3 regions of the Bradyrhizobium sp. USDA 3311 genome follow, and region 3 is predicted to be linked to each of the others. Evidence: predicted binding sites of a transcription regulator. Region 3 holds the regulator's gene; each other region holds the start of a gene.
What was found. The regulator PhoB, encoded in region 3, activates phosphate uptake and scavenging genes when phosphate is short. The targets are predictions, from matches to a motif close to TGTCATNNANCTGTCAT.

Region 1: phnC (phosphonate ABC transporter ATP-binding protein) is a predicted target of PhoB. The motif match lies at 6,373-6,389, and genes of this name have one in related genera.
Region 2: ACVWW6_RS15710 (YdcH family protein) is a predicted target of PhoB. The motif match lies at 2,559-2,575, and genes of this name have one in related genera.

What each region holds. Positions count from the first base shown of each region.
Region 1 covers NZ_JBSSFI010000001.1:2,289,592-2,297,224, forward strand. Annotated here, with positions in the region: gene ACVWW6_RS10740 (methyl-accepting chemotaxis protein) at 1-236, shown strand, start outside; gene ACVWW6_RS10745 (dihydrodipicolinate synthase family protein) at 361-1,302, shown strand; partial or broken gene ACVWW6_RS10750 (selenium-binding protein SBP56-related protein) at 1,678-3,079, shown strand; gene ACVWW6_RS10755 (hypothetical protein) at 3,163-3,756, shown strand; gene ACVWW6_RS10760 (DUF1045 domain-containing protein) at 3,760-4,458, opposite strand; gene ACVWW6_RS10765 (alpha-D-ribose 1-methylphosphonate 5-triphosphate diphosphatase) at 4,477-5,670, opposite strand; gene ACVWW6_RS10770 (chloramphenicol acetyltransferase) at 5,667-6,326, opposite strand; gene phnC (phosphonate ABC transporter ATP-binding protein) at 6,500-7,309, shown strand; gene phnD (phosphonate ABC transporter substrate-binding protein) at 7,374-7,633, shown strand, end outside.
Region 2 covers NZ_JBSSFI010000001.1:3,310,946-3,318,578, forward strand. Annotated here, with positions in the region: gene ACVWW6_RS15680 (5-(carboxyamino)imidazole ribonucleotide synthase) at 1-66, opposite strand, end outside; gene purE (5-(carboxyamino)imidazole ribonucleotide mutase) at 63-551, opposite strand; gene ACVWW6_RS15690 (GGDEF domain-containing protein) at 694-1,401, shown strand; gene ACVWW6_RS15695 (hypothetical protein) at 1,510-1,761, opposite strand; gene ACVWW6_RS15700 (hypothetical protein) at 1,784-1,996, opposite strand; gene ACVWW6_RS15705 (YdcH family protein) at 2,125-2,331, opposite strand; gene ACVWW6_RS15710 (YdcH family protein) at 2,660-2,842, shown strand; gene ACVWW6_RS15715 (NAD(P)/FAD-dependent oxidoreductase) at 3,065-4,168, opposite strand; gene ACVWW6_RS15720 (sensor domain-containing protein) at 4,371-7,058, shown strand; gene ACVWW6_RS15725 (glycerol-3-phosphate dehydrogenase) at 7,098-7,633, shown strand, end outside.
Region 3 covers NZ_JBSSFI010000001.1:969,640-977,272, forward strand. Annotated here, with positions in the region: gene ACVWW6_RS04735 (aspartate aminotransferase family protein) at 1-604, opposite strand, end outside; gene ACVWW6_RS04740 (GcrA family cell cycle regulator) at 1,059-1,568, shown strand; gene phoB (phosphate regulon transcriptional regulator PhoB) at 1,825-2,532, opposite strand; gene phoU (phosphate signaling complex protein PhoU) at 2,555-3,271, opposite strand; gene pstB (phosphate ABC transporter ATP-binding protein PstB) at 3,283-4,104, opposite strand; gene pstA (phosphate ABC transporter permease PstA) at 4,101-4,946, opposite strand; gene pstC (phosphate ABC transporter permease subunit PstC) at 4,951-5,940, opposite strand; gene pstS (phosphate ABC transporter substrate-binding protein PstS) at 6,082-7,095, opposite strand; gene ACVWW6_RS04775 (ATP-binding protein) at 7,240-7,633, opposite strand, start outside.

The DNA of each region.
Region 1 (7,633 bases), 1.3 Mb from region 3:
TTGCGGCCGCCGTCGAACAGCAGCGGGCGGCCACCACCGAGATCTCGCGCAACTTCCAGCAGGCCGCGCAAGGCACCCGTGAGGTGACCGACACCATCGGCAGCGTCGCCAAGCTCAATCAGGAAACCGGCAACGCCGGCACGGTGCTGTCGGAATCCGTGAAGAAGATGTCGGCAGACGCCGATCGCCTCCGCGTCGCGGTCGAAGGTTTCCTCGGCGCGGTGAAGACCGCGTAACTTTCACATCCCTGTTCCAACGGAACGCGGATCGGCATTGCCGCCGATCCGCGCCCCGAGTACATCTGTCGTGCCGCGCGAGTGCGGCGCTAGATGTGCAGGAATATCAGGGATGGAGAGTTCGATGCCGGTTACGCCCCACCACAAGGCCCAGCGCCCCTATCGCGGCGTGTTCCCGGTCGCGCCCACCATCTTCGACGAGCGCGGCGAGCTCGACCTCGAGGGCCAGCGCCGCTGCATCGATTTCATGATCGATGCAGGCTCGAATGGCCTCTGCATCCTCGCCAATTTCTCCGAGCAGTTCGTGCTCACCGACGCCGAGCGCGAAACCGTGATGCATGCGGTGCTGGAGCATGTCGCGGGCCGGGTTCCCGTCATCGTCACCACGACCCATTTCAGCTCGGCCGTCTGTGCGGCGCGCAGCAAGCAGGCCGAAGCGGCCGGTGCCGCCATGGTGATGGTCATGCCGCCCTATCACGGCGCGACGTTTCGCGTGCCGGAGAAGGGCATCGTCGAATTCTTCAAGGTGCTCTCCGGCGCGATCAATATTCCCATCATGATCCAGGACGCGCCTGTGGCCGGCACGCCGCTGTCGGTCGAGCTGCTCGCCCGGCTGTCGCGCGACTTCTCCAACATCCGCTATTTCAAGATCGAGGTGCCGGGCGCCGCGGCAAAGCTCCGCAGCCTGATCGAGGCGGGCGGCAAGGATATCGAGGGCCCGTGGGACGGCGAGGAGGCGATCACGCTGCTCGCCGATCTTGACGCCGGCGCCACCGGCGCCATGACCGGCGGCGGCTATCCCGACGGCATCCGCCAGATCATCGATCCCTATTTCGCCGGCAAGCGCGAGGAAGCGAAAGCCGCCTATGAGCGCTGGCTGCCGCTGATCAACTACGAGAACCGCCAATGCGGCCTGATCGCCTGCAAGGCCATGATGCAGGCCGGCGGCGTGATCAAATCGGACGCCGTGCGCCATCCGCTCCAGCCGCTGCATCCCGCGACGCGCGCGGGGCTGCTGGAGCTGGCGAAGGAGCGGGATGCCCTGGCGCTGCGGTGGGGGAAGTAGCGGCCAATTCCCCAGTCGTCGTCCCGGCGAAGGCCGGGACCCATACCGCGTGATCTATCGGTGAACGCAGGTGTTGGTACCGCGGGAAGACTTTTACTACTAGCCTTCGCCAAACCCCTCCCTGGGGGTATGGGTCCCGGCCTTCGCCGGGACGACACCGAGTGTGAGGGGCCCTGGCCTGATCCCGCCGGCTTCCATTTGGCGGAAGGCGTCGAATTGGCGCGGCTCGGGCCGTTTCCCGCAGCCCGGCGATGACATATTGTAGGCTCGCCAACGAAGCCCGCGGAGCAGCTCAAGACATCGCGCACCAGTTCTTCATTATGCCGCTGTCCCGAGCCAGGTTGGCGCGAACCGACAGAACAGGGAGGCAGTGCCATGACGATGAGGCCGGATCCCACCTTTCACGCATCGCCCAAGCTTGCGATGGAAGCACCTGCGGAGAACTTTGCCTATACGTTGCTGCTCAGTCCGGATTTCTCAAAGCCGGATGCTCTTGCGGTCATCGACGTCAAGCCGGGATCGCCGACCTATGGCCAGATCGTCCACACCGTGACGATGCCCAACAAAGGCGACGAGTTTCATCACTTCGGCTGGAATGCCTGCTCTTCCGCCTTGTCGCCGCTCGCCGGACACGCCTTCATCGAGCGGCGCTATCTCATCATCCCCGGGCTGCGCTCGTCGCGGATCTACATCATCGATACCAAGCCCGATCCGACCAAAGCCAAGATCCACAAGATCATCGAACCGGAGGAAGTCTTCAAGAAGACCGGCTACTCGCGGCCGCATACCATCCATTGCGGGCCGGACGGCATCTATGTCAGCACGCTGGGCGGCGGCGGCAAGGACGGCACCAACGGACCTCCAGGCGTCTTCATCATGGATTGCGAGACGTTCGAGGTCCTTGGACGATGGGAGATCGACCGTGGCCCGCAGACGCTGCATTATGACTTCTGGTGGAATCTGCCGCGCGATTACATGGTGACGAGCGAATGGGCGTTGCCGCCGCAGTTCGAGAACGGGATCGTCCCGGAAGATCTGCTGTCGAACAAATATGGCCATCGTCTCCACTTCTGGGACCTTCGCGCCCGGCGCAATGTGCAAACCATCGACCTCGGCGCCAATCATCAGATGGCACTGGAGGTGCGGCCCGCGCACGATCCGGTTCGCGAATACGGCTTCGTTGGCGTCGTGGTCGACACCACCAACCTCGAAGCATCGATCTGGACCTGGTGGCGCGAAGGTGGAAAATTCCATGCCGAGAAGACGGCGACGATCCCTCCCGAACCCGCGCCAAAGGAGAAGCTCCCGCCGCTGCTGCAGGGATTTGGCGCCGTGCCGCCGCTGGTGACCGACATCGACCTGTCGATGGATGACCGGTTCCTCTATGTCTCGTGCTGGGGCACGGGTGAAATGCGCCAGTACGATGTGAGTGATCCGCGAAAGCCGAAGCTTGCGGGCTCGGTCCACATCGGCGGCATCGCGCGCCGCACCCCCCATCCGAACGGCAAGGCATTTGCGGCCGGTCCGCAGATGGTCGAGATCAGCCGCGACGGCAGGCGCGTGTACTGGACCAATTCGCTCTATTCCACCTGGGACGATCAGTTCTATCCCGACGGGGGTTCCGGGCGTGGAAGTCATGGCCAATGTCGGTGGCAACGGCGGCCTCGAGCTCGACAAGGACTATTTCGTGAGCTTCCCCGACGGATATCGTGCGCACCAGATCAGGCTCGAGGGCGGCGATTGTTCGACGGATTCCTTTTGCTACCCGTCGGTCTAGATGGGGCGCACGCGAGCCCGGCGCTTGGCTGGCTTTGGCTCGCTCTTGTTGCGAGCGGCCTCTACCACGGGGTCAACCCGGGAATGGGATGGCCGCTCGCTGTTTCGGCCGGGCTCATGGACAAGAACCCACGCGCGCTGTTCCGTGCGTTGTGGGCCCTGGCGGCCGGACATCTCCTGGCAACATTTCTCGTGCTGCTGCCATTCGCGTTCCTGCTCGTGCTGGCCGAGTGGCAGCGTTCGATCCAGATCAGTGCGAGCCTTCTCGTCATCGGCTTCGGTGTCTATCGGCTGATCGAGCGGCGCCATCCCCGCGCGCTGGCACGAATTCCGCCAACGCAATTGGCGCTCTGGTCATTCGCCGTTGCCATTGCCCACGGCGCGGCCTTGATGCTCGTGCCGATCTATCTCGGGCTCTGCCAGGCCCTCGAGCTCGATGCCGGCCATGAGGCGGCGGGCGCGCTGATGAAGGCAAGTCTCGGGATGGCGGTGCTGGTGTCCCTGGTGCACGTTGCCGCCATGGTCAGCGCCGGCGGATCTCTGGCGTGGCTGGTCTACCGCTATCTGGGATTGAGGTTCGTCTCGCGCAGCTGGTTCAATCTGGATGCAGTCTGGGCGACCAGCCTCGTTCTGGTCGGCGCGGTGGCGCTCGCCTTCAATCTTGCGAGCTGGCGCTGAGGTCTATCGCGCCAAAGCCCACTCGCCGATGATGCGGAAGCGCGCCCTGGTCTCGTCCTGCCTGAACAGGGCGAGGCGGTCGATCGCCAGCGTGTCGAGACGAAGCGACGCGAACCGCGTCCGCAACATCTCCAGGATCGGTCCGCGGCGCTCTGCATCCAGCCGCCCAGTCAGGGTCATGTGGAAGCGAAATTCTTCCATGACGTAGGGGTAACCCCAGCGGTCGAGATAATCGCGCTGCCGCTCGGTGAGTTTGTCGGGCTTCCGGCGTGCGCGGTCTTCCGCGGAGAGAGCGGCGCGGAAGGAATCGAACTCGCGTGCGCAATCGGCGGCGAGCTGCTGGAGCGCATCGACCGGCTCGGCCGGGATGACGGCGATGAAGCCGCTGATGGTGTCTACGATCGGGCGGATGGCCGGGATCGGCCGCGCCGTTTCGGCGAATGTCGCGCAGGCTGCCATAAGCTCCGCCTCGGTGCTGCCGGGCGTCAGCGCCATCGGCGCCTTCAGCGTGGCATGAAAGCCGTATTTGCGGGGATCGGCGGAGACGTCACGCCAGTCCGGTGCAACGCGCAGCGCCTCGGGCGGAAACGGCACCTCGTCGCCGGTGTAGGCATCGTAGCCGAGCAGCGCGGCGCCGAAGCGAGTCAGCGCGCTGTCGGCGCCGGCGGCAAAATAGATCGCGTAGCGGGGAAAACCTGTCATCGCCTCAGCGTAGCCAATTTATGCCGCGACGACAGCCTCGCGCGGCGCCGCCGCCGCGCTGAGCAGTCGCGTCGCATCGGTGAGATGCACGAGCTTTCCGCCTGATATCACCGCGACGAGCCGCGGCCGCAGCGGCACGGTGTCGTCGACGAGCAGGATGTCGGCGCGGCGTCCTTCGGCGAGGATGCCGCGGTCGGCAAGGCCCGTCGCGCGCGCAGGCTCCGCGGAGACCAGGCTCCAGGCCTCCGTCAGCGGCAACACGTCATCGGCGGCGAGGCGGAACGCGGCGAGCAGTTGCGCGGGATAGTAATAGTCCGACGCCAGCACCGAGCAGAGCCCCTTTGCGATCATGTCGGATGCCCGGGTCCAGCCGGTGTGGCTGCCGCCGCGCACGACGTTCGGCGCGCCGTAGACGATGGCATCGCCGTGGCTCGCTGCCGCCCGCGCCGTCTCCTCGTTGATCGGAAACTCGGCGATGTCAGCGCCGAGCTCGCGAAACTCCCGGCGCATCGCGGGTGTCGCATCGTCATGCGAGAGCATCCGCACGTCTGCCGCGCGGGCAGAAGCAGCGAGCCGCGACACGGAGGCCGGCACGTCGGCGGCGCGCGAGATCACGCGGTCGACCAGCCCGTCAAAATCCTCGCTGGACAAGCCAGTGCGCTCCACCATGCGGTTGCGCTTGCGCGGCTTGGCCATGTCGGCGACGGTGCCGTCCATGTGGTCGTTGAAGGCAAACAGGTCGACGCGGCCCTCGGCAAGCCACTGGCTGATCTCGGCCTCGGCATCGAGATTGTAGGTCTCGTGCCGCAGATGGAAGCGGGTGTCGGCAGCGAATTGCGGACGCTGCCGCTCGATCGCCTCCATCAGGCCGCGCGCATTGTCGGCGCTGCGCAGGCCCGGTTCCCACGAGCAGGTCGTGGCGTGAAACACCGTGGTGATGCCGTTGCTGATCGCCTGGCGGTCGCTGTCCGCGAGCGCGACGTCGATCGGGAAGTCCACGCCGGCGCGCGGCATCATCTGCCGCTCGAAGGCATCGCCATGCAGATCGACGATTCCCGGCAACACCAGCAGATTGCGCGCATCGATCGCGAGCCGAGCCCGGCCACGGGCGGCATCGACCCGTGCGATGTCCGTTCCGGCCACGCTGAGTGACGTCTCGACCAACTCGGTGCCGATCAGGGCCCGGCCGCCCTCAAGGAAAATGTCTGTCACGCGACCGCGCTTCGTTTGCTGGCAGGGGAGTGTGCCCGTGCTTCATACGTGGAGAGAAAATCCTCAACCCCGAGCCTGCGAAAATCGGGCAGGGCTTCACGCAATTTGTCGTGATCCCAGTCCCACCAGGCGAGCCGCGCAAGCCGTCCGGCGATCTCTTCCGAGAAGCGCCGCCTTACGATCCGCGCGGGATTGCCGGCGACGATGGTGTAGGCGGGCACGTCCTTGGTGACGATGGCGCCGGCCGCGATCACCGCGCCGGTGCCGATGTTGCGGCCGGGCAGCACGATCGCGCCATGGCCGATCCAGACGTCGTGGCCGATATGGACGTGATGCTGGCGCCGCCAGTCGAAGAACTCCGTGTCGTCGCTCTCGCCGGGGAAGTAGGCGCTGGAACGATAGGTGAAGTGCGCCTGCGTCGCGCGATGCATCGGATGATTGCCGGGGTTGATACGCGTCATCGCCGCAATTGAGCAGAATTTCCCGATCGTGGTGTAGGTGATCTGCGAATCGTTCACGACATAGGAGTAATCGCCCATCGTCACTTCATGCAGGATCGTGCGCGCGCCGACCTCGGTATAGGCGCCGAGCCGGGTCTCGTGCAGCTTGGCCGAGGGATCGATGGTCGGTTGGACTGAAAGGGCTTTGCCGGCCATGTCGTATCCGAAGCGTGAGGGCGGGCGTTCCTCTTCGAGCGGCTCGATGACAATGTCATGACGCAGCGATGACAGGGGATGAGGTGTGTTGGATCGCCGCACCGCAACGTGCATGTCACACAAGTGTCAAGCGTCGGCGTTAGCGGTGGATCCCAGCTACTCTGGAGCCCTGCATGCTGGTGGTTGAAGGTCTGACGTGCCGCTTTGGCGCAAAAGCCGCGGTGGACGACGCTTCGTTTCAAATTTCCCCCGGCGGATTCGTCGGCGTGATCGGACGATCCGGCGCCGGCAAGTCCACCCTGCTGCGGACCATCAACCGCCTGGTGACGCCGACGCAGGGCCGCATCCTGTTCGACGGCACCGACGTCACAGCGCTGCGCGGCAAGGAGCTGCGGCAGTGGCGGGCGCGCTCGGCGATGATCTTCCAGCAGTTCAACCTCGTCGGCCGGCTCGATGTTCTCACCAACATCCTGATGGGGCGCCTCGCGACGATGCCGGCCTGGCGCTCGCTGTCGCAGACCTGGCCCGAACACGACAAGGCGCTGGCGATGTCCGCGCTCGAACAGTTCGATATCGCCGCGCTCGCCGCGCAGCGCGCCGACCAGCTCTCCGGCGGCCAGCAGCAGCGCGTCGCGATCGCCCGCGCGCTGGTGCAGCAGCCCGACATCATTCTCGCCGACGAGCCGATCGCTTCGCTCGACCCGCGCAACACCAAGATCGTGATGGATGCGCTGCTGCGCATCAACAAGCATTTCGGCATCACCGTGCTCTGCAATTTGCATTCGCTCGACCTGGCGCGCAGCTATTGCGGCCGCCTGATCGGGATGGCGCAGGGCCGTGTCGTGTTCGACGGCGCACCGTCTGCGCTGACCGATCACGTCGCGCGCGAGCTCTACGATCTCGAAGCCACCGACGTCATGGGCGGCTCGCCCGTGCCGGCGCCCGAAGGCATTCCGGCGCTTGGAACGGCGGCCGCCGCCTGAGCCGCATCGCTTCTGTCGTTGCCAATTTTTGCGTCAACCGACCCCAACCGATGAAGAGGGTATCATGATCACTCGCAGATTAGTTCTTGCCGGCGCCGCCGCGCTCGCATTCACGACCTCGGCCTCCGCCGACGACTGGAAAGCCAAATATCCCGAGCTGACCTTCGCGGTCATTCCGGCGGAAAACGCCTCGGGCGTGACCGAGCGCTGGGCGCCGTTCATGAGCTATCTCTCCAAGGAATTGGGCGTGAAGGTCACGCTGCGCATCGCCAATGACTACGCCGCCGTCATCGAAGGCCAGCGCGCCGGCAATATCCATATCGC
Region 2 (7,633 bases), 2.3 Mb from region 3:
TTGTCCGCCGCCGAGGATTCCGATGGTGTCGCCGGGCTTCAGCTTCACCTGCTTTGCGTCAGTCACGCCTTGTCCTCCGGGCGCTCAGCGACCGCCTCGGTCTGTGCCTTGCGCCAGGCGGCGAGGCGGTCGGACAAGGCTGGGTCGGACAGCGCCAGCACGGCGGCAGCAAGCAGCGCCGCGTTGATCGCGCCGGCCTTGCCGATGGCAAGGGTGCCGACCGGGATGCCCGCGGGCATCTGCACGATCGAATAGAGCGAATCGACGCCCTTGAGCGTCTTCGATTCGACGGGAACACCGAAGACCGGGAGCTCCGTCAGTGCCGCCGCCATGCCCGGCAAATGTGCAGCGCCGCCCGCGCCGGCGATGATGATCTTGTAACCCGCCGCCTTGGCGCCCTTGGCGAAAGCGACCAGCCGGTCGGGGGTGCGGTGTGCCGAAACGATGCGGGTCTCGGCGGCAACGCCGAGCGCCTCGAGCGTGTCGGCGGCATGCCGCATCGTGTCCCAGTCCGACTGGCTTCCCATGATGATGGCGATCGGCGCGGTCATGACGTTAATTGTGCTCGGGAAAACAGAAACATAGGCCAGATTAACGGTTCCGGCCGGCGGCTCGCAAGGCGGTGGCAAGGAGAAGGGAATGCACTATCCTGTCTTGGTGAATCCCCGCAAGCCTTCATTGAGCAGGATGCCCATGAAGAAACCAAAAAGGGCGAGCGCTGCGAAGGCCAAAAAGGGCCGGAAAATCAGCGCCGGCCGGTCCAAATCTGCCACCAAGCGTCCGGCCAAGCCGCCGCGGCGCGGAGCGTCGCTTGATGGCACCAAGGATAGTGCAAAGATCATCCGCGGGCTGCGGAGCAAGCTCAAGGCGGCGGAGCGGCGGGTCGCGGAACTGGAAGCTGCCGCCGACACCGATTTCCTGCTCGAGATTCCGAACCGGCGCGGCTTCGAGCGCGAGCTCACGCGCGCCATCGCCTACATGAAGCGCTATCGCGCCACCGGCGCGCTGATCGTGCTCGATGTCGATCGGCTGAAGCCGATCAACGATTCCTTCGGCCACGCCGCCGGCGACGAGGTGCTCAAGGCGATCGTCGGCGCGCTGACGCGGCAGGTCCGCGCCTCCGACGTGGTCGGCCGGCTCGGCGGCGACGAGTTCGCGCTGCTGCTGTGGAATCTCAACGAGACCGATGCCAAGGCGAAGGCCGCGGCCTTCGAGCAGGCGATCGACGAATTATCCTTCGTCTTCCGCAGCCAGAATGTGACCGCGGGCGCCTCCGCCGGCGTCGCGTTGCTGGGGGCGCATTCCGACGCAGGCCGCGCCTTGGAGGAGGCGGATGCCGCAATGTATGTGCGCAAGGCGCGCCGGCGGCACGAGCCGCGGATCAGGCTGGTCAGCAACTGAGCATGATCCGGACCCGAAGGGCCGCGCTAGCGCAAAGTGTGCAGCGATCTTCCTCGCGACAAATGCGAAACGCGTTTGCGCGGAGATCATGCTCAAACAATAAATGCCCTACAACGTGGCCAGATCTTCCGGCACGGTGCCGAACTTGCGCAGCAGCGTCGCGTCGCCGAATTCGCCGGTCATGGGATCGCCGCTGCGGCAAAATGCGACCGCGCCGATGTGGCCGGCACCGCGCGCCAGAATTTCGGCGCGCCGCAGTGCGGCCGTCGAGGACTGACATTCCTCCGCGGCGCCCGCGACCGGCGATCCGTCGTCATCGATCAGGAAGGGCATTGCAACGTAGTAGGTGACGTCCGACATGGCGTTGCTCCGATCATCAACATCAGGCGGCGCTGCTCCGCGCCTTGCTGCGAGAGGTCTCCGGAATGCAGCCGGCTGAAATCGCCGCCTGCAATTCCTCGAGCTCCGCCTCCAGATATTCGTTGGCCATGATCAGCGCCTTGATGGTGCTGCGCAGATTGCCGTCGCACATCGCGATCGCCTGATCGCAGGCCTGTTCATAATGGCTGTTGTCCAAAAGGGCGGTTGCCGACATCTGCGTTGTCCTTGCTAGGTTCCTTGGGCGTTTCCTGGGGGCGTCTGGCGCCTGAATGTTCCTATTTTGTTCTTTTGGAGTCAAGAGGATTCACCCGGCTCGCCCCGCCGCGAAAAGCCCGCTGGGGATCAGGCGATGATGTCGGGCGTGATCTGGTCTTCGATGAAGGCGATGCGGTCGCGCAACAACAGCTTGCGCTTCTTCAGCCGCTGTAACCGCAATAGGTCGGGGGCAGGCGATTGATGCAGTGCATCGATCGCCGCGTCGAGATCTCGGTGTTCCTGCTGCAACCGGGCGAGCTCGGCTTCGAGTTCGCTCTCGTCTTCATGGGTCATGTCTGCGGTGGCCGAAAAACCGATAGTCGTGAGATTAAGGCTGTGGATGCCCTGTGGAAATTATCGTCCTTGCGCGCCGTGACCGCAAGCGATCTCGGGCCGTCGCTCACCGATCTCTCGCAAGATATTTCAACGGTTCGCTGCGGCGCTGCGCAAGCGCATTGATATCATGGATTTTTCCCAGCGCGGTTCCTTACTCACGCTTCGTTACATATGAATTTTCAAAAATGACACGGCGACGACGGATATCCATCGACAGAACGAATCGGTGATGTACACTTCGTCGTCCGGATCGAATCCAAGGTCACCCCTACCGAGGAGGTTTCGAATGACAATTCAGGCACATCTGGTTGAATTGGAACGGAAGCATAAAACTCTCGAAAACGAATTGCACGAAGCTCTCGTGCACCTTTCAACAGACGACCTGCAAATTGTTGAGTTGAAGCGCCGGAAGTTGATGGTCAAGGACCAGATCGAGCGTCTGAAGCACACTGGCGACACGCTTCACTAGTAAACCCCGTATTCAGCGTAAAGTTTGATCGTACCCCTTCAGGCAGGGGTGAGTGCTGTTGCGCTCATCCCTGTTGGAAGATGCGAAGCCGCGCAAGGGCATTTGCGCGGCGTCCGGAGCTATTTCCGTTTCGACGGAATCGGAACGGAAATGGCTCCGGCTTCTTGTTTGGACGCGTTTTCTTCTTTGCGCGAAGTGGTATCCGCTTCGCTTGAAGACGCTTCAGATATTTGCGAGCTCGGCGACGTGATCGGCGATCGCGAGCGAGGACGTCAGTCCCGGCGATTCGATGCCGAACAGGTTGATCAGGCCTGCCACGCCGTGATCGCGCGGACCCTGCATCAGGAAATCCTGCGTGGCGACCGCCGGCGGCACGATCTTCGGGCGGATGCCCGAATAGCTCGGCATCAACGCGCCGTCAGGCAGCGTCGGCCAGTATCTCCGGATCGCCGGATAGAAGCGCTCGGCGCGTGACGGATCGACCTCGTAGTTGATCGTCTCGATCCACTCGACGTCAGGGCCGAAACGGGCCTGCCCCGCCATGTCCAGCGTCAGATGCACGCCGAGGCCGCCGGGCTCGGGCACCGGATAGATCAGGTGCGAGAACGGCGCCTTGGCGTTGCAGCTGAAGTAATTTCCCTTGGCCAGATAGGCCGGCGGAATCCGGTCCAGCGGCATGCCGTCGATATTGCGCGCCACCGTTGTCGCCGCGAGGCCCGCAGCGTTGACGAGGAGGCTGCATTGCAGCGCCATCGGTGCCGCGCCGCCGGCCTCGACCTCGATCACGCCGGCGGCCGCCTTGGCACGGATCAGCGGGGTGTGAAACGCGAAGGCCGCGCCGGCTTCCTCGGCCTCGCCGCGCAGCGAGAGCATGTAGGCGTGGCTGTCGATGATGCCGGTCGAGGGCGAGAGCAGCGCGGCGTCGCAGGCGAGCGCCGGCTCCAGCGCGCGTGCGGCCTCGCCCGTGAGCAACTGCATGTCGAGCACGCCATTGGCCTCGGCGTGCGCCTTGATCGATTGCAGCTTCTCGGTTTCCTTCGCATTGGTCGCGACGATCAGCTTGCCGCAATTCTTGTGCGGGATGCCGCGCTCGCCGCAGTAGCGGTAGAGCGCGTGCTTGCCGTTGACGCACATGCGCGCCATCCAGCTTCCGGCGCGGTAGTAGATGCCGGCATGGATCACCTCGCTGTTGCGCGAGGAGGTGATGGTGCCGATGGCCTCGGCTTCCTCGAGCACGATGACCTCGCGCCCGGCCTGGGCCAGCTTTCGAGCCACCGCGAGCCCGACCACGCCGGCTCCGATGACGATGCAGTCGACCCTATCCATGGTTGTGCAGGAGGTCCGCTGGAAGCGCCGGTGGCATCAAGCCCGGGAACGAGGGCGCGGGGTCATTTTCCGTTAAGGAAGCATTTATCATGTCAGGGCAATTGCCGTATTTAACGTGACATTTTTCTGTTGCGCGTACAGGCGTTTACCCGATCCAAACCCGTGAAGCCAGACAATCCGACGTTGAAATCGCGGGTGGCTGATGGCTGAGAAGAACTGGCACGCGGACAGCACGATTCTGATTGCTGTGCAGGCCGTCGTGTGCCTGGCCGGCACGGTCGCGCCTGCGCGTGCCTTTGCGCTGTCGGACAGCTTCGCCCCGCCGAGCTCGCTCGACAACCTCGATCCCAACCTGATCTGGGAAGCCCTGATCGGGGGCATCGTCGTCTGTGCGTTCCTGGTGGCAATCGCGTTGTGGATCCACTCCGCGCTGCGCCGGACCAGGCGGCTGCAGCTGCGGCGCAACGCCTTCGTCTCCTCCGCCATGAACAATCTCAACCAGGGCGTGGTGATGACCGATGCGCAGCGGCGCGTCATCTTCTGCAATGACCGCTATCTCGAGATCTATGGCCTGTCACGGTCGGATCTGTGGGCCGACATGAACGGCCACGACATCCTCGAGCTGCGGCGCAAGCGCGGGGTCCTTGGTGGCGTCTCCGATAAGGAATTCTACGAGAAGGCGGCAAGCGGCAACGGTCTGATCACCGAACTGCCTGACGGCCGGGCCATCCTGGTAAAATACTTCGTGCTGCCGAACGGCGGCTCGGTGGCGACGCATCTCGACGTCAGCGAGGAGCGCAGGCTGTCGCGGCAGCTCGCCTCGACCAAGCAGTTCCTGGAAACGGTGCTCGACAACGTGCCGGCCTGCGTTGCCGCGAAGAACATCGAGGACGGCTGCTACATCTTCGCCAACACCGCCTATGAGCGGTTCTGGGGGTTTACGCGGGACCAGGTCGTCGGCAAGAACGCGCGCGAGCTGTTTGCCCCCGTCTCAGCGGCCAGCATCGAGGCGACCGACCGGGCGGCGCTCAATTCGCCGGACGGCCAGTTCCGTAATGAGTTCGAGGTCGACCGCGGCGGTGAACGGCGCATGGTTGCCTCGATCCGGATCGTGGTCCGCAACGAGAACAACAAGCCCGAATTCCTGATGCTCGTGTTCGAGGACATCACCGACCGCCGCTCACTGTCGCAGGAGCTGGAGAGCACCAAGAAATTCCTCGAGCTCGTCGTCGACAACATCCCGGTGGCGCTGATCGTCGAGCAGGTCAAGGACGGCCGCTATCTGCTCGCCAACCGCAGCGCCGAGACGATCCTCAACCGCAGGCGCGAGGAAGCCACGGGCCTGACCGCGTCCGACATCTTCAATCCCAAGGAAGCCAAGCTGATCATCGCGCGCGACGAGGCTGCGATCAAGAAGCGCGGGATGATCACCGAGGAGCACCCGATCTCCACCAAGGACGGCCTGCGGCTGTTCCTGACCCGGCGCGCCACCGTGCTCAGCGATGCCGGCGAGCCGCAATACCTGATCAAGACCCACGAAGACGTCACCGACCGCCGGCAGACCGAGTCGCGCATGGCGCACATGGCCTATCACGACGGCCTCACCGATCTGCCGAACCGTGCCGCCTTCCTGCAGGCGCTGACTCAGATGATCGAGGCCTGCGAAGGCACCGGCGAGGAGTTCGCCGTCCTCTGCGTTGATCTCGACGGCCTCAAGGAGGTCAACGACGTCTTCGGCCATGCGCTCGGCGACAAGCTCCTGATCGAGGTGGCCCAGCGGCTCCAGGATTCCGCGCGCGGCGGCGTGGTGGCGCGCCTGTCCGGCGACGAGTTCGGCCTGATCATCGACGGCAAGCAGCCGGAGGCGGGTCTTGCGCTGGCGCAGCAGCTCGGCGAAGCCGTCGCGCGGGAATTCCAGATCGACGGCCGGCCAGTCCGTGCCGGCGCCACCACCGGCATGTCGATTTTCCCGCACAATGGCGCCGACGGCGCCTCGTTGCTCGCCAATGCCGGTGCGGCGCTGTTCCGCGCCAAGCAGAAATCGCGCGGCACGATCAGCCTCTACCAGCCGGAGATGGACCAGCAGATCCGCGATCGCCGCGTGCTGCATCAGGACCTGTCGATGGCGATCAAGAACGGCGAGCTCTCGCTCGCCTTCCAGCCGCAGGGGGCCGCCGGCCATAGCGTCGCCGAGAGCGAGATCATCGGCTTCGAGGCGCTGGCGCGCTGGCAGCATCCGGTGCGTGGCCAGGTCTCGCCGGCCGAATTCATCCCGATCGCCGAGGAGAGCGGCCTGATCGTCGAGATGGGCGAGTGGATCCTGCGCGAGGCCTGCCGCGAGGCGGCGTCCTGGCCGAAGCCGCTCCAGGTCGCGGTCAATCTGTCGCCGGCGCAGTTCATGCACGGCGACGTGGTCGGGCTGGTCCATTCGATCCTGATCGAAACCGGCCTGGCGCCCGGCCGGCTCGAGCTCGAGATCACCGAGGGCGTGCTGATCGAGGATTTCGACCGGGGCCTGGCGCTGCTGCGCCGGCTGAAGGCGCTCGGCGTGCGCATCTCCATGGACGATTTCGGCAGCGGCTATTCCTCGCTGAGCTATCTCCAGGCGTTTCCGTTCGACAAGATCAAGATCGACCGCGCCTTCATCATCAATCTCGGCCGCAACCCGCAATCGGCGGCGATCGTGCGCGCCGTCATCGATCTCGGCCACGGCCTCGAAATGTCCATCATCGCCGAGGGCGTCGAGACGCTCGACCAGCTCGCCTTCCTCGCCAAGGAGGGCTGCGACGGCGTGCAGGGCTACCTGCTCGGCAAGCCACTGCCGATCGGGAAGTATGCCGGCCTCGTCGGCCGCGCCGAAGCCATGGAGCTTGCGCTCAAGACCGGCTAGTGATGGGAGCGCTTCGTTTCGCTCGCTCTCGACGGCTTCATGGCGGATTACGACCTTGCGATCATCGGCGGCGGCCTGAACGGTGTCAGCCTCGCGCGCGATGCGGCCGGCCGCGGCCTGCGGGTCATTCTGTTCGAACAGGGCGATCTCGGCGGCGCCGCCTCGTCGGCGACGCCGCGGCTGATTCATGGCGATCTGTCGGTGCTGGAGCGCCGCGGGTTCTGGCGGGTGCGCCGGGCGCTCGCCGAGCGCCGGATCTGGCTCCGGATCGCGCCGCATCTGGTCCGGCCGATGCGCTTCGTGATTCCCGCCCATTCCGAGGAGCGTCCGCCATGGCTGCTGCGGGCCGGCCTGTATGTTTATGACGGCCTCACGAACCGGGGTGGCCTGCCGCCATCAGCGACCCTCGACATTACGCATCATCCGGTCGGCAACGCGCTGAAGCGTCCGTTCGGCACGGCGTTCGAATATTCGGACTGTGTCGTTGACGATTCCCGCCTGGTGGTGCTCACGGCGCTGGATGCCGCCGAACGCGGCGCCGCGATCCATACCGGGGCACGCTGCGTGCGCGCTGA
Region 3 (7,633 bases):
TGAGGAACGCAGGCGTTGCGGAACGCACGCCGCCCTCGCCCTGAATCGGCTCGATCAGGATGCCGGCGGTCTGCGGACCGATTGCCTTCTTCGCGGCCTCGATGTCGCCATGCGGGACCTGGTCGAAGCCATCCATCGGCGGACCAAAACCTTCGAGATATTTTGCAGATCCCGTCGCAGCCAGCGTCGCCAGCGTGCGGCCATGGAAGGCGCCTTCGAAGGTGATGATGCGGTAACGTTCCGGATGCCCCTTGGAGAAGTGATGATGGCGGACCAGCTTGATCACACCTTCCAGCGCCTCGGCGCCGGAATTGCAGAAGAACACGAAGTCCGCGAAGCTTTCATTGCACAGGCGCGCAGCGAGCTTCTCGCCGTCCGGACTCTGGAACAGGTTCGACATGTGCCAGAGTTTTGTGGCCTGCTCCTGCAGCGCCTTGACCAGCGCGGGATGGGCATGGCCGAGCGCGTTCACGGCGACGCCCGAGGTAAAATCGAGATAGCGATCGCCATTGGTCGCAATCAGCCAGCAGCCTTCGCCGCGCTCGAAACCGAGGTCGGATCTGGCGAAAACGGGAAGCAAATGCGGCGCTGCGCTGTTAGTCATGACGATCACTTGATGTTGCGGACGGCCTGAACACGCTCACGCAGCGCACCATTGACCGGCCCGGAAAACGAAACGTGCCGCCTTTTAAGGGCGGCACGTGACACTATCTTATGCCTGGTGAAACCGGTGTCAATGCCGCCCGAAAGCCTCGCGAAACGCTGAATCCGTAGTCTTGCGGAGCCGAAATTGCGGGGTTTTCGCCACGGAACATGTGGAAGCGAGTCGGCGGACTCTTGCGCGTGAGTCACGCCATATTGTAGCGTTTGGCTTGTCAGATACGACATCTCGTGCAGTGTTTCTGATCCTCTAAGTCCTCATGTACCGGCGTAGACGTTCGGGCGTTATCGGCGCGCCCGGCGAGCCTTAAGGGATTCTGACGGCACGGGTTTTTCGAGGCTTAGGCATTCGCCGCGAGGCGCCAGGATGGCAGCCGCACGGCGAGGGAAAGGGTGCAATGACGGTTTTGACCTGGTCCGACGATCGCGTCGAGCAGTTGAAAAAGCTCTGGGAGGCCGGATTATCGGCCAGCCAGATCGCAGCCGAGCTCGGGAACGTGACCCGCAATGCCGTGATCGGCAAGGTACACAGGCTCGGCCTATCCGGCCGCGCCAAGAGCCCCTCATCGGCGGCTCCGCGGCCGCGCAAGGCGCGCCCCGCGCAGCACATGATGCGGGTGAGCCGCCCCATTGCGCGCGGCAACACCGCGCTGGCGCAGGCCTTCGAGGTCGAGGTGGAGGCCGAACCGGTCACCTACGACAACGTGGTGCCGATGAGCCAGCGGCTGTCGCTGCTGGAGCTGAACGAGGCGACCTGCCACTGGCCGGTCGGCGATCCCTCGAGCCCGGATTTCTTCTTCTGCGGCGGCAGGGCGCTGTCGGGCCTGCCCTACTGCGCGCAGCACTCGCGCGTGGCATATCAGCCCGCCGCGGATCGCCGGCGCGCACCGGCGAAGCCCTCGCGGTGAGTTTGTTCTGAAATCGAGTGACGGCCGTCACGCGTTGACGGCCCAACAAACTCGATGTCGTCCCGGACAAGCGCGCCTGAAGCGCGCGCAGATCCGGGACCCATAACCACCGCAAGATGTGGCTACGGGGACTCGGAGTTACCTTCTTCGCGCGACAACCACGCCCTGTGATTATGGGTCCCGGATCTGCGCTTACGCTTGTCCGGGACGACACTGAGAGTGTGGCTGTAGCCCGCTAAACCAACGCCTGCAAACCCTACGTCTGCTCCGCCTTCGCAAAGCGATCATCCAGCGCGTAGCCGGCTCCGCGGACGGTGCGGATGGGATCCTGCTCGCGGCCGAGATTGAGCAGCTTGCGCAGGCGGCCGATGTGGACGTCGACGGTGCGCTCGTCGATGTAGATGTCGCGGCCCCAGACGCTGTCGAGCAGCTGCTCGCGCGAGAACACGCGGCCGGGATGCTCCAGGAAGAACTCCAAGAGGCGATATTCGGTCGGGCCGAGGTCGATCGGCCGGCCCGAGCGCGCGACGCGGCGCTTGTCGCGATCGAGCTCGATGTCGCCATAGGCCAGCACCGTTGCGAGCCGCTCCGGGCTTGCGCGCCGCAGCAGGCCCCTCACGCGCGCCAGGAGCTCCGGCACCGAGAACGGCTTGACGATGTAGTCGTCGGCGCCGGTCGCAAGACCCCGCACCCGCTCGCTCTCCTCGCCGCGCGCGGTGAGCATGATGATCGGGAGCTGCTTGGTCTCGGGCCGGGTCCGCAGCCGGCGGCACAGCTCGATGCCTGACAGTCCCGGCAGCATCCAGTCGAGTACGATCAGATCGGGGATGTGTTCCTTGAGGCGGGTGTCGGCGTCGTCGCCGCGCATCACCGTCTCCACATCATAGCCGTCGCCTTCGAGGTTGTAGCGGAGAAGCTCGGTGAGAGCTTCCTCGTCCTCAACCACCATAATGCGTGCGCCCATGGTGTCGTCGCTCCTTAAGTCTTCAGGTATTCGGGACCGTCGTGGCGAAGGTCGTCATGTCGCCCTTCGGCCGCTTGTCGGTGATCGCCTGGCCCTCGATCATGTAGAACACGGTCTCGGCGATGTTGGTGGCGTGGTCGCCGATCCGCTCGATGTTCTTGGCGCAGAACATCAGATGGATGCAGAACGAGATGTTGCGCGGATCCTCCATCATGTAGGTGAGGAGCTCGCGGAACAGCGAGGTGCAGATGGCGTCGACTTCCTCGTCGCCCTTCCACACCGCCATCGCCGCCGGCAGATCATGCGCGGCATAGGCGTCCAGCACCGACTTGACCTGCTGCTGCACGAGGTCGGTCATGTGCTCGAGGCCGCGGAACAGCTTGAGCGGATGAAAATCCGTCTCCAGCGCCGCGACGCGCTTGCCCATGTTCTTGGCGAGGTCGCCGATGCGCTCGAGATCGGTCGCAACGCGCATGGCGCCGACGATCTCGCGCAGATCGACCGCCATCGGCTGGCGGCGGGCGATGGTGAGCACGGCGCGCTCCTCGATGCGCTTCTGCAGCGCGTCGAGCTCGGTGTCGGTGGCGACGACGCGCTGGCCGAGCGCGACGTCTCGGCGGATCAGCGCGTCGACGGAATCGACGATCATGCGCTCGGCGATCCCGCCCATCTCGGCGACGAGCCGGGTGAGCTCCTGGAGGTCGGTGTCGAAGGCCTTTGCGGTATGTTCAGAACCCATGTCCCGTCTCCTCAGCCGAACCGGCCGGTGATGTAATCCTGCGTGCGCCGGTCGCTCGGCGACGTGAAGATCTTGCTGGTGTCGTCGAACTCGATCAGCTCGCCGAGATACATGAACGCGGTCTTGTCGGAGACGCGCGCCGCCTGCTGCATGTTGTGGGTGACGATCGCGATCGTGTAGTTCTCGGACAATTCCTGGATCAGCTCCTCGACCTTGGCGGTCGAGATCGGGTCGAGCGCCGAGCAGGGCTCGTCGAACAGGATCACCTCGGGCCGCACCGCGACGGTGCGGGCGATGCAGAGGCGCTGCTGCTGGCCGCCGGAGAGCGACAGGCCGGAGGCGTTGAGCTTGTCCTTGACCTCGTTCCACAGCGCGCCGCCGCGCAGCGCCTTCTCGACGCGGTCGTCCATCTCGGACTTCGAGATCTTCTCGTAGAGGCGGATACCGAAGGCGATGTTCTCGTAGATCGTCATCGGGAACGGCGTCGGCTTCTGGAACACCATGCCGACGCGGGCGCGCAGCAGGTTGAGGTCGAGCTTGCCGTCGAGGATGTTGGTCTGGTCGAGCATGAGCTGGCCGGTGGCGCGCTGCCCCGGATAGAGGTCGTACATCCGGTTGAAGATGCGCAGCAGGGTCGACTTGCCGCAGCCGGACGGGCCGATGAACGCGGTGACGCGGTTGGTGCCGAGCGTCAGGTTGATGTTCTTCAGCGCGTGGTGCTCGCCGTAATAGAAGTTGAGGTTGCGCACCGTCACCTTGGCCGGCGCTTCCGGCAGCAGCGGCGCCTGGGGCAGCCCACCGGCCGCGCTCATCGATACGGAAAGCTCACTCATTTTGCGGTCCTCTCGGCGCCAAGGATGCGCGCGCCAATATTCAGGGCAAGCACGGTAATCGTGATCAGCAGCGCGCCGCTCCAGGCGAGCTGCTTCCAATAGGCGTAGGGGCTCTGGACGAAGTTGTTGATGGTGACCGGCAGGTTCGCCATCGTCTTGTTCAGGCCAAGGCTGAAGAACTGGTTCGACAGCGCGGTGAAGAGCAGCGGCGCGGTCTCGCCGGCGACGCGGGCGGTGGCTAGCAACACGCCGGTGATGAGGCCGGAGCGGGCGGCACGATAGGCGATCCGCTTGATCACCAGCGAGCGCGGCAGGCCGAGCGCGGACGCCGCCTCGCGCAGCGCGTTCGGCACCAGCAGCAGCATGTCCTCGGTCGTGCGCAGCACTACCGGGATGACGATGACGGCGAGCGCGAGGCTGCCTGCGATCGCCGAGAAGCCGCGCATCGGCACCACCACCGCGCCGTAGATGAACAGGCCGATGATGATCGAGGGCGCCGAGAGCAGGATGTCGTTGATGAAGCGGATCACCGAGGTCAGGCGGTCGTTGCGGCCGTATTCGGCGAGATAGGTGCCGGCGAACAGGCCGAGCGGCGCGCCGATGCCGACGCCGAGCACGGTCATGATGATCGAACCGACGATGGCGTTGCGCAGGCCGCCTTCGGTCGAGCCCGGCGGCGGCGTGTCTGCCACGAAAATCTCGAGGTTCAGACCGGCGATGCCGTTGTAAAGCAGCGTGATCAGGATCAGCGCAAGCCAGGTGACGCCGAAGGCGGCGGCGGCGATGCAGAGTCCGCGAACGACGATGTCCTTGCGGCGGCGGCGTGAATAGATCGGGTTCATGGCGTTAGTTCCCCGCCTTCTTTTCCAGCCGCATCAGCATCAGCCGTGCCGCTGCGAGCACGAAGAACGTCAGCACGAACAGCAGCAGGCCGAGCAGGATCAGGCCGGACTGGTGCAGGCCGTCGCTCTCGGCGAACTCGGATGCGATCGCCGCCGAGATCGTGGTGCCCGGCGCGAAGATCGAGGAGGAGATGCGGAACGAGTTGCCGATGATGAACGTCACTGCCATGGTCTCGCCGAGCGCGCGGCCCAGCGCCAGCATGACGCCGCCGATGACGCCGACGCGGGTGTAGGGGATCACCACGCTGCGCACGACTTCCCAGGTGGTGCAGCCGACGCCGTAGGCGGCCTCCTTCAGCACCGGCGGCACCGTCTTGAATACGTCGACCGAGATCGAGGTGATGAAGGGCAGCACCATGATGGCGAGGATCAGCGCGGCGTTGAACAGGCTGAGATAGGACGGGGGACCCGCGAAGATCGCGCCCAGCACGGGAACGCCGTCGAAGATCTTGATCATGAAGGGCTGGAAGGTGTTGGCCAGGAACGGGCCCAGCACGAAGAAGCCCCACATGCCGTAGATGATCGAGGGAATGCCGGCGAGCAGCTCGATCGCCATGCCGATCGGGCGGCGCAGCCATTGCGGACAGAGCTCGGTGAGGAAGATCGCAATGCCGAGGCCGACGGGAATGGCAATCAGCATCGCGATGAAGGAGGTGACGAGCGTGCCGTACATCGGCCCCAGCGCGCCGAGCACGGGCGGATCTGCCGACGGCGCCCAGCGCTGCGTCCACAGGAAGGAGAAGCCGTATTCCTTGATCGCCGGGAAAGCGCCGACGATCAGCGAAACGATGATGCCGCCGAGGATCAGCAGCACCGAGATCGCGGAGAGCCGCGTGATCCAGTAGAAGGTGACGTCGCCGAGCTTGAACGCGCTCAAGGCCTTGGCGCGATCGTACGGTCCGGCGTCGTCGATTACATCGCTCTGAACGGCCATCTCTGCCACGCCGATCCCCTGTACCCGTTTTATACGCTTGCTGTCGGTCTTGTTGTTGGTCTTGCGCTCCGGATGCGGCACGGGGCCGATCCGGAGCGGAGGTCTTTTGAGATCCCAGCACCCAGTCCGGGACAGCAGCGCTTAGCTCTTGATCTCGGCAGCCCAGGTCTTCTCGATCAGGGTCACGACGCCCTCGGGCATCGGGATGTAGTCGAGCTCTTCGGCCGCCTTGCCGCCGTTCTTGAAGGCCCAGCGGAAGAACTTGATGGCTTCCTGCGAGGCTGCCTTGTCGGTGGCATCCTTGTGCATGAGGATGAAGGTCGCCGCCGTGATCGGCCAGGACTTCTCGCCGGGCTGGTCGGTCAGGATGACGTAGTAGCCGGGCGCCTTGGCCCAGTCGGCGTTCGAGGCGGCCGCCTGGAAGGCCTCGACGGTCGGCTGCACCGGCTTGCCGGCCTTGTTGACGAGACCGGTGTAGGTCAGCTTGTTCTGCTTGGCATAGGCGTACTCGACGTAACCGATCGAGTTCTTGGTCTGGCCGATGTTGCCGGACACGCCCTCGTTGCCCTTGGCGCCGACGCCGACCGGCCACTCGACGGCCGTGCCCTCGCCGACCTTGCTCTTCCAGTCCGCGCTGGCCTTGGAGAGGTAGTTGGTGAAGTTGAAGGTGGTGCCCGAACCGTCGGAGCGGCGGACGACGGTGATCGCCTCCGAGGGCAGCTTCAGGCTCGGATTGAGCTTCTTGATCGCGGCATCGTCCCACTTGGTGATCTTGCCGAGATAGATGCTGGCGAGCGTCTCGCCGTCGAACACCATCTCGCCCGGCTTCACGCCCTCGATGTTGACGACCGGAACGATGGCACCCATCACCATCGGCCACTGGACGAGGCCGTCCTTCTCGAGCTGCTCGGCCTTGAGCGGCGCGTCGCTGGCGCCGAAGGTCACGGTCTTGGCCTGGATCTGCTTGATGCCGCCGCCGGAGCCGATCGACTGGTAGTTCAGACCGTTGCCGGTCTCTTTCTTGTAGGCGTCGGCCCACTTGGAATAGATCGGGAACGGGAACGTCGCGCCGGCGCCGGTGATATCGGCAGCAAAGGCCGCCGTCGTCGATGCGGCGACCAAGCCGGCAGCGACGATCGTTTTGAGGAAATTCATGCTGGTCTCCATACAGGGGAGCGAAGCGCCATCCGCGCCCGATCGCGCTCCCCGTGCCGCCCCTTTAGGAGCGGTCGGCTGTGCTTTTACGAAGGTTTCGTGACAGTCGGATGACAGCCCCAAGCGATTGAAATCGCTTGAATTTCAGACTGTCACCGGGGGCCTGATCTGGGGAAAACAGGCGGTGAAAGTGGCGCCCTGTTTGGGCACGCTTTCGATCAAAAGCCGGCCGCGATGCCGGTTAAGAATATGTTTCACCAGCGATAATCCGAGCCCGGTCCCGCCCTGCAAGCGGCTGTCGCCGACATCGACCCGGTAGAACCGCTCGGTCAGCCGCGGCAGGTGCTCAGGCGCGATGCCGGGGCCGAAATCCCGGACCATGACCCGGATTTCCTGAGTTCCATCAGTGGCGGCGCCTGAGGTCAGTGACACGATGACGCGTCCGCCCGAGGCGCCGTATTTGAGCGCGTTCTCGATCAGGTTCTCGAACAGGCGGAGCAGCTCCTCGCGGTCGCCCGCGATCATCATCGGCGGCTCC